Regions from separate parts of the Allobosea sp. 29B genome, predicted to be linked through region 2. Evidence: predicted binding sites of a transcription regulator. Region 2 holds the regulator's gene; the other holds the start of a gene.
What was found. The regulator PhoB, encoded in region 2, activates phosphate uptake and scavenging genes when phosphate is short. The targets are predictions, from matches to a motif close to TGTCATNNANCTGTCAT.

Region 1 (6,151 bases), 2.6 Mb from region 2:
CATGAAGACATAGAGGCCATAAGCCAGCGGTGCGTCGGAATTGGACTGCACCAGCATCAACGTCGCCGAGAGCTCGACCGCCGCCGTCGCGAAGGAGGTGACGAAGCCGGCGAGGATGCCGCCCGTCATCAAGGGCACGACGATGCGGCGCACCGTGCGGGCCTTGGTGGCGCCGAGATTCTCAGCCGCCTCCTCCAGCGAGACCGAGATCTGCTGGAGCGCGGCATGGCAGGCACGCAACGCATAGGGCAAACGGCGGATCGCCAGCGCCATCACGATGGTGATCCAGAGTGCCGCCAGCGGCGTCCCGTCCGGCAGGGTGATGCCGTAGAAGGTCCTGAGATAGCCGATGCCGAGCACGACACCGGGAATGGCGAGCGCCGAGGTCGCCATCCAGTCGAGCCATTCGCGGCCGATCAGCTTGGTGCGCAGCACAAGATAGGCGATCGCGACGCCGAGCACGATGTCGATGCCGCCGGCGAGCGTGGCGTAGATCAGCGTGTTCTTGATGTAGAGCGAGCTCTCACCGAAGACGCGGCCATAATGGGCGAGCGTATAGGCGTCCGGCAGTGGCGAGAACGACCAGACCGTGGCGAAGGAGAGCAGCAGCAGCGCCAGGTGCGGCGCCAGCACCAGCGCCAGGATCAGGATGACGACGCCGTAGCCGAGCACCGCCTCATGCGGGCGCATCACCCGCCGGGCGAGTCCGCCGCCGCCGCGCTGGGTCGTGGCGTAGTCGCGCCCCTTCAGCGCCAGCGCCGAGAGCCACATCGCCAGCACCGAGGCGACGATCAGCACGACCGAGATGACGTAGCCCATCGGGTCGGCGATGCCGATCGAGGTCACCCGCAGATAGGCCTGCGGCGCCAGCATGTCCTTGACGTTGAGCAAGAGCGGCGTCGCGAGATCGTCGAAGACCTTGACGAACACCAACGAGGCGCCGGCGAGATAGCCCGGCAGCGCCAGCGGGAAGACGATGCGGCGGAACAGGCGAAAGCCGGAAGAGCCGAGATTCTGCGCGGCTTCCTCCATGGCGCGGTCGATATTGCGCAGCGCCGCCGAGAGGTTGATCAGGATGAACGGGAAATAGTGGACCGACTGGACGAAGATGACGCCGTTCAGCCCCTCCATGAAGTCGATCTTGAAGCCGAACCAGTCGTCGAGCAGCAGGTTGATCGAGCCGTTGCGGCCGAAGAAGAGCTGCATCGCCACGGCGCCGACGAAGGGCGGCATGATCAGCGGCAGGAAGCCGAGGGTCTGGACGATCGCGGCGCCCCGGAAGGCGAAACGCGTGGTGAGATAGGCGAGCGGCAGGGCGAGCACGGAGGCCCAGACCACCGACATCGCAGAGACATAGAAGGAGTTCCACAACGAGCGCATGAACAGCTCGGTGCGGACGAAATCGTAGAAATTGACCAGCGTGAAGGTCGAGGTGCCCTTCTCGGTGAAGGCGACATAGATCACCGTCGCCACCGGCAGGACCAGGAAGACGAGCAGGAAGGCCGCGATGGCGAGCGCCAGCGCGATCTGGCCGGGCGTGGCGGAGAACGCGCGAGCGCGAGGCGGAGTGGTTGCAGAAATGGCGGTCATGTCTGGCCTGATCGCTGATCAATCAAAGCACCGTCATCCCGGACAAGCGGTGAAGCCGCGCCGATCCGGGATCCATTCCTGAACCGTTCCGGAATGGATCCCGGGTCTCCGCTTCGCTACGCCCGGGATGACGGCGGAGCTTGAAAAGCCTGTCACTTCGCCGCCTTCAGCGCCTCCTCGGCCTTGGCCTTCGCCTTTGCATAGTTGTCGCGGGCGAAGCTTGCCCATTGCGCCTCGACCTCGGCCTGGCGCGCACCCTTCTCCTTGCCGCCGGTGAAGGCGGCGCGCAGCTCCGGGCTCGCGGCCTGCGCCTCGGTGACGGGGAGCGCCGCAATCAAGTTGCGCGCCTCGTCGGCGAGCGCCTTGGCCTGGGCGTTCGGCTTCTTGGCCAGCGCCGCATCGACCTCGTGCAGCGTCTTGGTGACGCCCTTCAGCGCATCGAGCTGGAAGGAGATCAGCTGGTCGAACAGCGTGTCGACCACGGCGGTGCGCGCTTCCGACTTGTCGACGTCGAAGCCGATCATCTTCTGGAAGCGCGGATCCGTGAACGGGTTCGGATAATCGGCGCCGGCCTTGGCATAGACCGCAGGGTTGACCGGCAGGCGACGGATGCCCGGCTCGAGCAGCACCTCCTGCCCGGTCGGCGAGAGCAGGAACTCGATGAAGGCCTCGGCCGCCGCCTTGTTCGGCGGGTTGGCGATGATGCCGACATTGGCCGGCACGACCGTGGTGACCGTCGGGTAGACGAACTTGACCGGGAAGCCCGAGGCCTGCGCCGAGAAGGCGAAGAAGTCAATGACGATGCCGACGCCGACCTGGCCGGAATTGACCGCCTCCGGCACGCCGAAGGAGCGCTCGGTGATCGAGTGGAAATTGCCGGACATCTCCTTGAGGGTACGCCAGCCCTTCTCCCAGCCCTCGCCCTGCAGGATGGTCTCGACGGTCAGATGCGTCGTACCCGAGCGTGCCGGCGAGGCGATCGAGACATGGCCGTAGAAGGCCGGCTTGGCGAGGTCCTGCCAGTCCTTCGGCTCGGGCAGCTTGTTGGCCTTAGCATAGCGCTCGTTCCACATGATGCCGTAGCCGGACGCGGCGAAGCCGAAATAGAAGCCGGCCGGGTCGTTGATCGGATAGGAGCCGATCTTGTCGGGGATGCCGGTCGCCTTCGGCTTGTAGGCAGAGAGCAGGCTCTTGCCTTTCAGCACCTCGAAGGCGTCGGGCGCTGAGGCCCAGAACAGGTCGACCTGATTGTTGGCCTTGGTCTCCTCGACATATTTCACGCCGGCATTGGTGTTGCGGTTCTGGACCTCCAGCGTGACACCGGGCACTGCCTTCTCGAAGGCCTTCTTGATCGGGTCGGTGACGTCCTTCGAGAACGAGGTCACGACCGTGACCTTGCCCGACGGCGCTTGCGCATGAACAGCCGAGGCGGCCAGGGCCAGTCCGAGCGCCGAGACGAGCGCGATCCTGCGTGTAAACATCCAAATCCTCCCTTTCGTCTTCTGTGCCCGCCGACGTCGAGGCCGGCGGCTGGCAAAACCGGTGAATCCGGATTGCCGTTGTCGCAAAACTGTCACAAAAGGCGCAGGCGTGTCATCCCGCTCATTTGCCGCGGGGCGGACTAAGTTGGTGAGAGGCCGTTCCGATGCTGGGCTGGTTCCAGAAGCTGCTGCCGAAGGAAGACAAGTTCTTCGTGCTGTTCGAGCGTCATGCGCAGACGCTGCAGGCGGGCGCCGCGGCGCTCGACGGCCTGCTCAGCGGGGCGACGCCGATCGAGGCCGGCTGTTCCGAGATCTTCGCCGAGGAGAACCGCGCCGACGCGATCGCCGGCGAGGTCATGCTCGAGGTCGGCCGCACCTTCATCACGCCCTTCGACCGCGGCGACATAGAGGAACTGATCGGCTCGATGGACGACGCCATCGACCAGATGCAGAAGACTGCCAAGGCGATCCGCCTGTTCGAGGTCGAGAGCTTTACGCCCTGCATGCAGGAGCTCGGCAAGACGGTCGTCGCAGCCTCGCAGAAGGTCGGCGAGCTCCTGCCGATGCTGCGCGACATCAAGAAGCACGCGGTCGGCATCGGCGCGCTCGCCAAGGAGATCGGGGCAATCGAGGAGCACTCCGACCAGCTTTACGATCAGGGCCTGAAGGAGCTGTTCAAGGCCCATCGCGGCACCGACGCCATGGGCTTCATCGTCGGCGCTGAGATCTACGACCACTTGGAAAAGGTGGTCGACCGCTTCGAGGACGTCGCCAAGCGCGTCAGCCGCATCGTGCTCGAACACCTCTGAGCGGCGCGGCCTCCTGTGGACTTCGCCAGCTTCGCCCCTGCCCTCCTCTTCCTGATCGCCGTCGCGCTGCTGTTCGATTTCCTGAACGGCCTGCATGACGCCGCCAACTCGATCGCGACCATCGTCTCGACGCGGGTGCTGGCGCCGCAATGGGCGGTGTTCTGGGCCGCCTTCTTCAACTTCATCGCCTTCCTGTTCTTCGGCCTGCACGTCGCCCAGACGGTCGGCTCCGGCATCATCCAGGCGACGATCGTCGACGACCGCGTGATCTTCGGCGCACTGACCGGCGCGATCGTCTGGAATGTCGTGACCTGGATCGCCGGCATCCCGTCGAGCTCGTCGCATGCGCTGATCGGCGGGCTGGTCGGCGCCGGCCTGTCCAAGGTCGGCCTCTCGTCGATCGTCTGGTGGGGGCTCGGCAAAACTTTCCTCGCGATCTTCATGTCGCCGGCGATCGGCTTCGCGCTGGCGCTGCTGCTGGTGCTGATCGTCTCCTGGACCTTCCTGAAGGCGGCGCCGATCAAGGTCGATTCGACCTTTCGCCTCCTGCAATTCGTCTCGGCCTCGCTCTATTCGCTCGGGCACGGCGCCAATGACGCGCAGAAGACGATGGGCATCATCGCCGTGCTGCTATTCTCGCACGGCATGATGGGCGAGACCTTCTCGGTGCCGTTCTGGGTGGTGATCTCCTGCCAGGCGGCGATGGCGCTCGGCACGCTCTGCGGCGGCTGGCGCATCGTCCACACCATGGGCTCCAAGATCACCCGCCTCTCGCCGCAACAGGGCTTCTGCGCCGAGACCGGCGGCGCCATCACCCTGTTCCTGGCGACCTATCTCGGCGTCCCCGTCTCGACCACGCACACCATCACCGGCGCGATCATCGGCGTCGGCGCGGCAAGGCGGGTCACCGCAGTGCGCTGGGGCGTCGCCCGTGGGATCGTCTTCGCCTGGATCGTCACCATGCCGGCGGCGGGCCTGATCTCGGCGCTGGCCTATGCTCTGTCAGGCTTCTTCCTGACCGGCCGTTGAGGCGCTTCCGCCTCTAGTTGGAATCACACCGTCTTTCCGGGGCAGGCCGAAGGCCTGAGCCCGGAACCCAGAACCGATGCCCTCTCCGGAAAAGCGCGTCGGCCACAACGCCATCCTGACAACCGGCATCGGTTCTGGGTTCCGGGCCCTTCGCTGCGCGAAGTCCCGGAATGACGGCGTGGTTCCGCATGAAATCGGCATGCTCTAGCCGAGCAGCGGCAGCGCATAGGTCGGGCTACGCCCGGCGCGGGCAAAGAGCGCAAGACAGCTCGACGGGTCCATCCCCGCGCCATCCCAAGCGATCTCGCCGCGATGAATGCCGCCGCCGATGAAGACGCTGTCGATGCCGGCGCCTTGCGCACCGGCGATGTCGTGCTCAAGCGAATCGCCGATCGCCACGACCCGGCTGCGGTCGAGCCCGAGCTTCGCCTGGCAAGTGCGATAGATTCGCGGCTGCGGCTTGCCGTGATAGCGCACGGCGCCGCCGAGCTGCTCATAGGCCCGCGCGACGAGGCCCGGCGCTTCCTGCAGACCACCCTCCGGGCTGGCGCGGTGCAGGTCGGGATTGGCACAGAGCATCGGCAGGCGCCGCTCACCGGCAGCCTTGAGCAGATCCATCCAGCCGGCTACCGACTGCCGTGGTGGGTCCATCGTCATCAGCAGGATGAAGTCAGCGATGGCGACATCATCGACCAGGTCGAGGCCGAGCCCCTCCGCCAGATGCACCTCACCCTCGCGCGCCAGCAGCAGGCAACGGTGGCCGAGCGTGCGGTGGAACGGCTCGTCGCGCGCCCTCAGCGCCTCGCGGGCATCGTCCCCGGCCGAGACGACCTCGTCATAGAGCTCGCGCGCAAAGCCCATCTTCGCCAGCAGCACGGCGTTCTCGGTTCCGCGGCGCCCGGAATTGGAGAGGATGATCACGCGCTTGCCCGCCCGGCGCAGCATCTCCAGCGCCGCCACGGCTCCCGGATAAGGCCGGACGCCGTCATGCAGCACGCCCCATTGGTCGAGCAGGAAGCCGTCATAGCGCGGCATCAGCGTCGCGAGGCTGTCCGGAAAGGTTGTAGAGGAGCGCTTTTGCATCATCAGGATTGAGGCGGAGCCTGCTCTCGTCGTGGACAAGGCCACTTTAGTCGTAAGATCAGGGGTCCGGTCCGGCTGGAATATGACAGTTTTGTGTCACATACTATAGCCAGCTCATAATCAAGATCGACCGGGAGAGACGCCGACTATGACCAAGAT
Region 2 (6,151 bases):
GGCTGCAGGCGCGAGGCCTTCTCGGCTTGATCAGCGGCCTTCTCGGCCCGCGACATGTGGTCCCTGGCCTTGAACTGCTCGGGACCGCCATCCCCTTCCAGATCCATCCGCACCGTGATGAACGCGATGACCAGGCCGAGTATGCCGAGACCGAAGAAGCCGACCAGGCGGAGCGCGCCATAGCCGACGCCGATCAACAGCGCGGCGAGAAAGGGAAAGGCGATATAGTCCCATTTGGTGAAGCGCATGAAGGCAATCTGCGGGAACCGCGCATCGTCGTCCAGCCGATGCAACCGAACGCCAAACGGCAAGGAGAGAGCATGGGTCCTGTCGAATATGCCTGCGCGCTGCCGATCCGGGATGGGCAGCTCCTGTTGGGCTTGCGGGCTCCGCACCGCCGGAACCGCCCCTCCTGCTGGGATACGATCGGCGGCCATGTCGAGCCAAGCGAGGCCGTCGAGGCCGCCCTCGTCCGCGAGCTGCAGGAAGAGCTCGGCGTCACGACGACGGTCTTCCGCCGTTTCGAGACGATCGAGACGACCGAGACGGATGGCGTCACGCCCGCACTCTGGCATCTGTTCGCGGTCATCGAATGGACCGGCGGCGAGCCCAGGATCAGCAATGACGAGCATAACGAGATCCGCTGGTTCACCTTCGATCAGGTCCGATCGCTGACCCCGCTGGCATCGGAGGCCTATCGCCCGGTCTTCGCCCGGCTGGCCGCGGCTTTCGGGCCGGAAGCGTAGGCATCAGCATGGCGACATTCGCGACCTACGCAGGCGCGGCGCTGGCGGAGATCGCCGGCTGCTACGCCTTCTGGGCCTGGCTCAAGCTCGGCAAGCCGGTCTGGTGGCTGCTGCCGGGCCTGGGATCGCTCGCGGCTTTCGCCTGGCTGCTGACCCTGCTCGACAATCCAGCCGCCGGGCGCGCCTTCGCCGCCTATGGCGGCGTCTATATTGTGGCGTCGCTGGCCTGGATGGCGCTGGTCGAGAAGATCGCGCCCGACCACTACGACCTGGCCGGCGCCGCGCTCTGCCTCGCCGGCGCGGCGGTGATCGTCGCCGCGCCGCGCTGACAGAAGCGCTCAACTTCGCGCAAAAGTCTCGTCGAAGGCATAGCCGGCGCCGCGCACCGTGCGCAGCGGGTCCTTGGCATTGGCGGGCGTGATCGCCTTGCGCAGGCGCCCGACATGAACGTCGACGGTGCGCTCGTCGATATAGACGTCGCGGCCCCAGACGGCGTCGAGCAATTGCGCCCGGGAATAGACCCGGCCCGGCGCCTGCATCAGGAACTCGAGCAGGCGGAACTCGGTCGGTCCGAGATGCAGCTCGGCCCCGGCACGGCGGACACGGCGGGTGGTGCGGTCGAGTTCGAGATCGCCGGCAGCAAGTAAGCCGGCAACGTGGCCGGGCTTGGCACGGCGCAGCAGCGCCTGGATGCGGGCGATCAGCTCGGGCAGCGAGAAGGGCTTGACGACATAGTCGTCGGCGCCGGTGGCAAGGCCGCGCACGCGCTCGGTCTCCTCGCCGCGGGCCGTCAGCATGATGATCGGCACGCGCTCGGTGTCGCGGCGCGTGCGCAGGCGCCGGCAGAGCTCAATGCCGGAGAGGCCGGGCAGCATCCAGTCGAGCAGGACGAGATCGGGCGTATGGTCGCGCAGATGCAATTCGGCGTCGTCACCGCGCGCCACGCTGTCGACCTCGAAGCCCTCGGCCTCAAGATTGTAGCGCAGCAGCAGGGTGAGCGGCTCCTCGTCCTCGACGATCAGGATGCGTGCGGGCATGTCAGGGTCCGTTCAAGCCCCGCCAGTTCAGCCATTGGCTGCCGGCAGGTCGACGAGGATGTTGGTGGTGTCGAGCTTCGGCCGGGTTTCGTCCATGGACTGGCCGGTGACGAGGTAGTGGATGGTCTCGGCGATGTTGGTGGTGTGATCGCCGATGCGCTCGACATTCTTGGCGCAGAACAGGAGGTGCGTGCAGAAGGTGATGTTGCGCGGATCTTCCATCATATAGGTCAGGAGCTCGCGGAACAGCGAGGTGTAGAGCGCGTCGATCTCGTCGTCGCGGCGCCAGACATCCATCGCCTTCTGCTCGTTGCTAGCGGCATAAGCGTCGAGCACGTCCTTGAGCTGGGCCTGAACCAGGCGGCTCATATGCTCGAGGCCGACCACGGCGCGATGCGGCGGCGAGAACTGGCCGGAGATCGCGACGGCGCGCTTGGCGATGTTCTTGGCGAGGTCGCCGACACGCTCGATGTCGGCGGCGATGCGGATCGCCGAGATCAGCTCGCGCAGGTCGTTCGCCAGCGGCTGGCGGCGGGCGATGGTCAGCACCGCCTTTTCCTCGACCTCGCGCTGGAGATTGTCGAGGCGCTGGTCGGCGCTGATGATCTTCTGGGCGAGCGCGGTGTCGCGGCGCACCAGCGCCACGGTGGAGTCGCCGAGCATGCGCTCGGACATGCCGCCCATCTCGGCGAGGCTGCGGCGCAGCCCTTCGAGATCGGCGTCGTAGGAGCGGACGATATGGTCGGACATGGGGCGTATCCTTGGGGCTTGCCGACGCTTCGGAATGTCAACCGAAACGGCCGGTGACGTAGTCCTGCGTCTGCTTCTTATGCGGGTTCATGAAGATGTTGTTGGTGGCGTCGAACTCGATCACCTCGCCAAGGTACATGAAGGCGGTGTACTGCGAGATGCGCGCCGCCTGCTGCATGTTGTGGGTGACGATGACGATGGTGAAGTCGCTCTTCAGCTGCTCGAGCAGGTCCTCGATCTTGCCGGTCGAGATCGGGTCGAGCGCCGAGGTCGGCTCGTCGAACAGGATGACCTCGGGCTTCTGCGCGATGGTGCGCGCGATGCACAGGCGCTGCTGCTGGCCGCCGGAGAGGCCCATGCCGGAGCTCTTCAGCTTGTCCTTGACCTCGTCCCAGAGGGCGGCACGGCGCAGCGCGCCCTCGACGCGGTCGTCGAGCTCCGACTTCGGCGGCTTCTCGTAGAGGCGGATGCCGAAGGCGACGTTGTCGTAGATCGACATCGGGAACGGCGTCGGCTTCTGGAAGACCATGCCGATGCGCGAGCGCAATTCGTTCACGTCGACATTGTTGGAGATGATGTTGCGGCCGTCGAGCAGGATCTCGCCGGTCGCCTTCTGCTCGGGATAGAGCGAGTAGATGCGGTTGAAGATGCGCAGCAGGGTCGACTTGCCGCAGCCCGACGGGCCGATCAGCGCGGTGACGTGCCGGTCACGGAAGTCGAGGTTGATGTTCTTCAGCGCCTTGTGCTCGCCGTAGTAGAAATCGAGGTTCTTGACGGCGATGCGAACGGGAGCTTCGGCGTCCAGCGTCTGCGGGCTCAGTTCAAGGGTCGAAAGCATCTGCATGGTCCTTCCGATCGGACGCTTATCACTTGCCGCCGCGCACGATGCGCCGGGCGATGATGGAAAGCACGAGGATTGAGACGGTGATGATCAGCGATCCCGCCCAGGCGAGCTGCTGCCAGTTCTCGTAAGGGGCGGAGGCGAACTGATAGATCGTCACCGGCAGGTTGGAGACGCCGCCGACGAGGTTCGGCGAGAACCAGAAATTATTGTTGAGCGCCGTGAAGATCAGCGGCGCAGTCTCGCCGGCGATGCGGGCGAGGGCCAGCAAGATGCCGGTGACCATGCCCGACTTCGCCGCCCGCCAGGTCACCGAGGTGATGACGACGGAGGGCGGGGCGCCGAGCGCAGCGCCCGCCTCGCGCAGGGAGCCGGGAACAAGGCGCAGCATGTCCTCGGTGGTCCGCACGATCACCGGGATCGCGATTATGCCGAGAGCAACGCCGCCAGCCCAGCCGGAATAACCGCGGAACGGCTCGACCATGATCACGTAGACGAACAGGCCGATCAGGATCGAAGGCGCCGAGAGCAGGATGTCGTTGATGAAGCGGATGAGCTCGGCAAGCTTGGAGGCCTTGCCGTATTCGGCCAGGTAGGTGCCGGCGAGCACGCCGATCGGCGTCGCCACGGCAATACCGAGGAAGGTCAGCACGATCGAGCCGACGATGGCGTTGGCGAGGCCGCCACCCTCCGTGCCCGGCCCCGGCGTGATCTGGGTGAAGGTCGAGGCGGAGAGCCCGCCCAATCCTTTCACGATCAGCATGCCGAGGATCCAGAACAGCACGACGATCGCGATCAGGGTGAAGCTCGTCGCGATGATCTTCATCATCCGGTCTGCGGTGCGGCGCGCGGGGCGCACGCGGCCCCATTCGACATGCGGCGCGGTCATGGTCTTGGTGGATGTCGCCATGGTCATGGGTCCAGCTCCGCTCAGTAGCGCTTCACCCGCGCGACCAGGAGGCGCGCGATGACGAGGACGACGAAGGTGACGAAGAACAGGATGCAACCGAGCGCGATCAGCGAGTTGAGCTGCAGGCCGAGCGCCTCGTTGAACTCGTTGGCGATGCGCGAGGCGATGGTCGAGCCGGGATCCAGGATCGAGGGCGAGAGCCGGTTGGCGTTGCCGACGACGAAGGTCACCGCCATGGTCTCGCCGAGCGCGCGGCCGAGGCCGAGCATGACGGCGCCGATGATCGAAACGCCGGCCTGCGGCACCAGGACGTGGCGGACGACCTCCCAGGTCGTCGCGCCGATGCCGTAGGCGCTCTCGCGCAGCACCGACGGGATCTGGTCGAGCATGTCGCGGGTGATCGAGGCGATGAAGGGGATGATCATGAAGGCCAGGATGATCCCGGCGGTCAGGATGCCCAGGCCCGAGGGCGAGCGCGAATACAGAACGGTGCCGATGATCGGCATGCCCTCGACGATGTTCGAGAGCGGGATCTGGACATAGGCCGCGAACAGCGGCGCGAAGACGAACAGCCCCCACATGCCGTAGATGATCGAGGGCACGGCGGCGAGCAACTCGATCGCGGTCGAGACCGGCTGCTTGAACCAGGGCGGCGCCAGCTGGGTCAGGAAGACGGCGATCCCCAGCGAGAGCGGGACGCCGACGACGAGCGCGATCAACGCGGTCGAGAGGGTGCCGACGATGGCGGGCCAGGCACCATATTGGTCGTTCTGGGTGTCCCAGACGCTGGAGGTGATGAAGCCGAAACCGAATTCGCGGAAGGCAGGCCAGCCGCCGATGACCATCGAGAGCATGATGCCGGCGAGCAGCACCAGCACGAACAGCGCCGCCAGCAGGCTGGCATTGCGGAAGATGAGATCGAAGGTCCCCATCGGGGTCTTGCGCACCGGCGCGCTCGGCGCGGCGTACTGGTCGGTCACGGCAGACATCCGTGGTTACTCCGGTCTCGAAAGGCGACTATCGGATCGAAACGAGGCTCTGGTCGTCGTGGAAGCGGGGGCCCTTGTCCGGCCCCCGCCCCCGTATCGTCACGCGGAAGCGATCAGAAGATCGGCTTGCCCGCCGGGTCGGTCACGCCCTTCCAGGCGTTGCGGACCTGGTCCTTGACGTTGGCCGGCAGCGGCACGTAGTCGAGGTCGAGGGCGAGCTGGTCGCCGCTCTTATAGGCCCAGTCGACGAACTTCAGCGCGGCCTGCACCTCTTCCGGCTTCTCGGGCTTGGCGTGCACGAGCAGGAAGGTGGCGGAGGTGATCGGCCAGGCCTGGGCGCCCTTCTGGTTGTTCAGCGAGATGCCGAAGCCGGGAGCCTCGTTCCAGTTGGCATTGGCGGCGGCGGCCTGGAAGGCCTTGTCGTCCGGCGCCGGGAAGTTGCCGTCGGCGTTCTTGACGAGGGCGTGGGCCAGCTTGTTCTGCTTGGCATAAGCGTATTCGACGTAGCCGATCGAGTTGGCGACCTGCTTGACCGAGGCCGAGACGCCCTCATTGCCCTTGCCGCCGATGCCGACCGGCCACTGCACGGCCGTGTTGGTGCCGATCTTCGTCTTCCAGTCGGCCGAGACCTTGGAGAGGTAATCGGTGAAGACGAAAGTCGTGCCCGAGCCGTCCGAACGGTAGACCGGGTTGATGTTGGCGTCGGGCAGCTTCAGGTCGCCGTTCAGCGCGACGATCTTCGGGTCGTTCCACTTCTTGATGTTGCCGAGATAGATCTCGGCGATCAGCTCGCCCGAGAGCTTGAGCTTGCCCGGCTCGACGCCGGCGATGTTGATCGCGGGGACGACGCCGCCCATCACGGTCGGGAACTGGATCAG

Region 1: the regulator PhoB is predicted to act here: its motif matches at 3,151-3,167, upstream of GV161_RS23715 (DUF47 domain-containing protein).

What each region holds. Positions count from the first base shown of each region.
Region 1 covers NZ_LR733817.1:4,883,021-4,889,171, reverse strand. Annotated here, with positions in the region: gene GV161_RS23725 (iron ABC transporter permease) at 1-1,590, opposite strand, end outside; gene GV161_RS23720 (extracellular solute-binding protein) at 1,743-3,071, opposite strand; gene GV161_RS23715 (DUF47 domain-containing protein) at 3,236-3,880, shown strand; gene GV161_RS23710 (inorganic phosphate transporter) at 3,896-4,909, shown strand; gene GV161_RS23705 (TIGR01459 family HAD-type hydrolase) at 5,114-5,992, opposite strand; gene phnD (phosphate/phosphite/phosphonate ABC transporter substrate-binding protein) at 6,150-6,151, shown strand, end outside.
Region 2 covers NZ_LR733817.1:2,270,376-2,276,526, reverse strand. Annotated here, with positions in the region: gene GV161_RS11145 (hypothetical protein) at 1-248, opposite strand, end outside; gene GV161_RS11140 (NUDIX hydrolase) at 321-746, shown strand; gene GV161_RS11135 (YnfA family protein) at 755-1,075, shown strand; gene phoB (phosphate regulon transcriptional regulator PhoB) at 1,085-1,783, opposite strand; gene phoU (phosphate signaling complex protein PhoU) at 1,811-2,533, opposite strand; gene pstB (phosphate ABC transporter ATP-binding protein PstB) at 2,571-3,371, opposite strand; gene pstA (phosphate ABC transporter permease PstA) at 3,400-4,290, opposite strand; gene pstC (phosphate ABC transporter permease subunit PstC) at 4,305-5,273, opposite strand; gene pstS (phosphate ABC transporter substrate-binding protein PstS) at 5,387-6,151, opposite strand, start outside.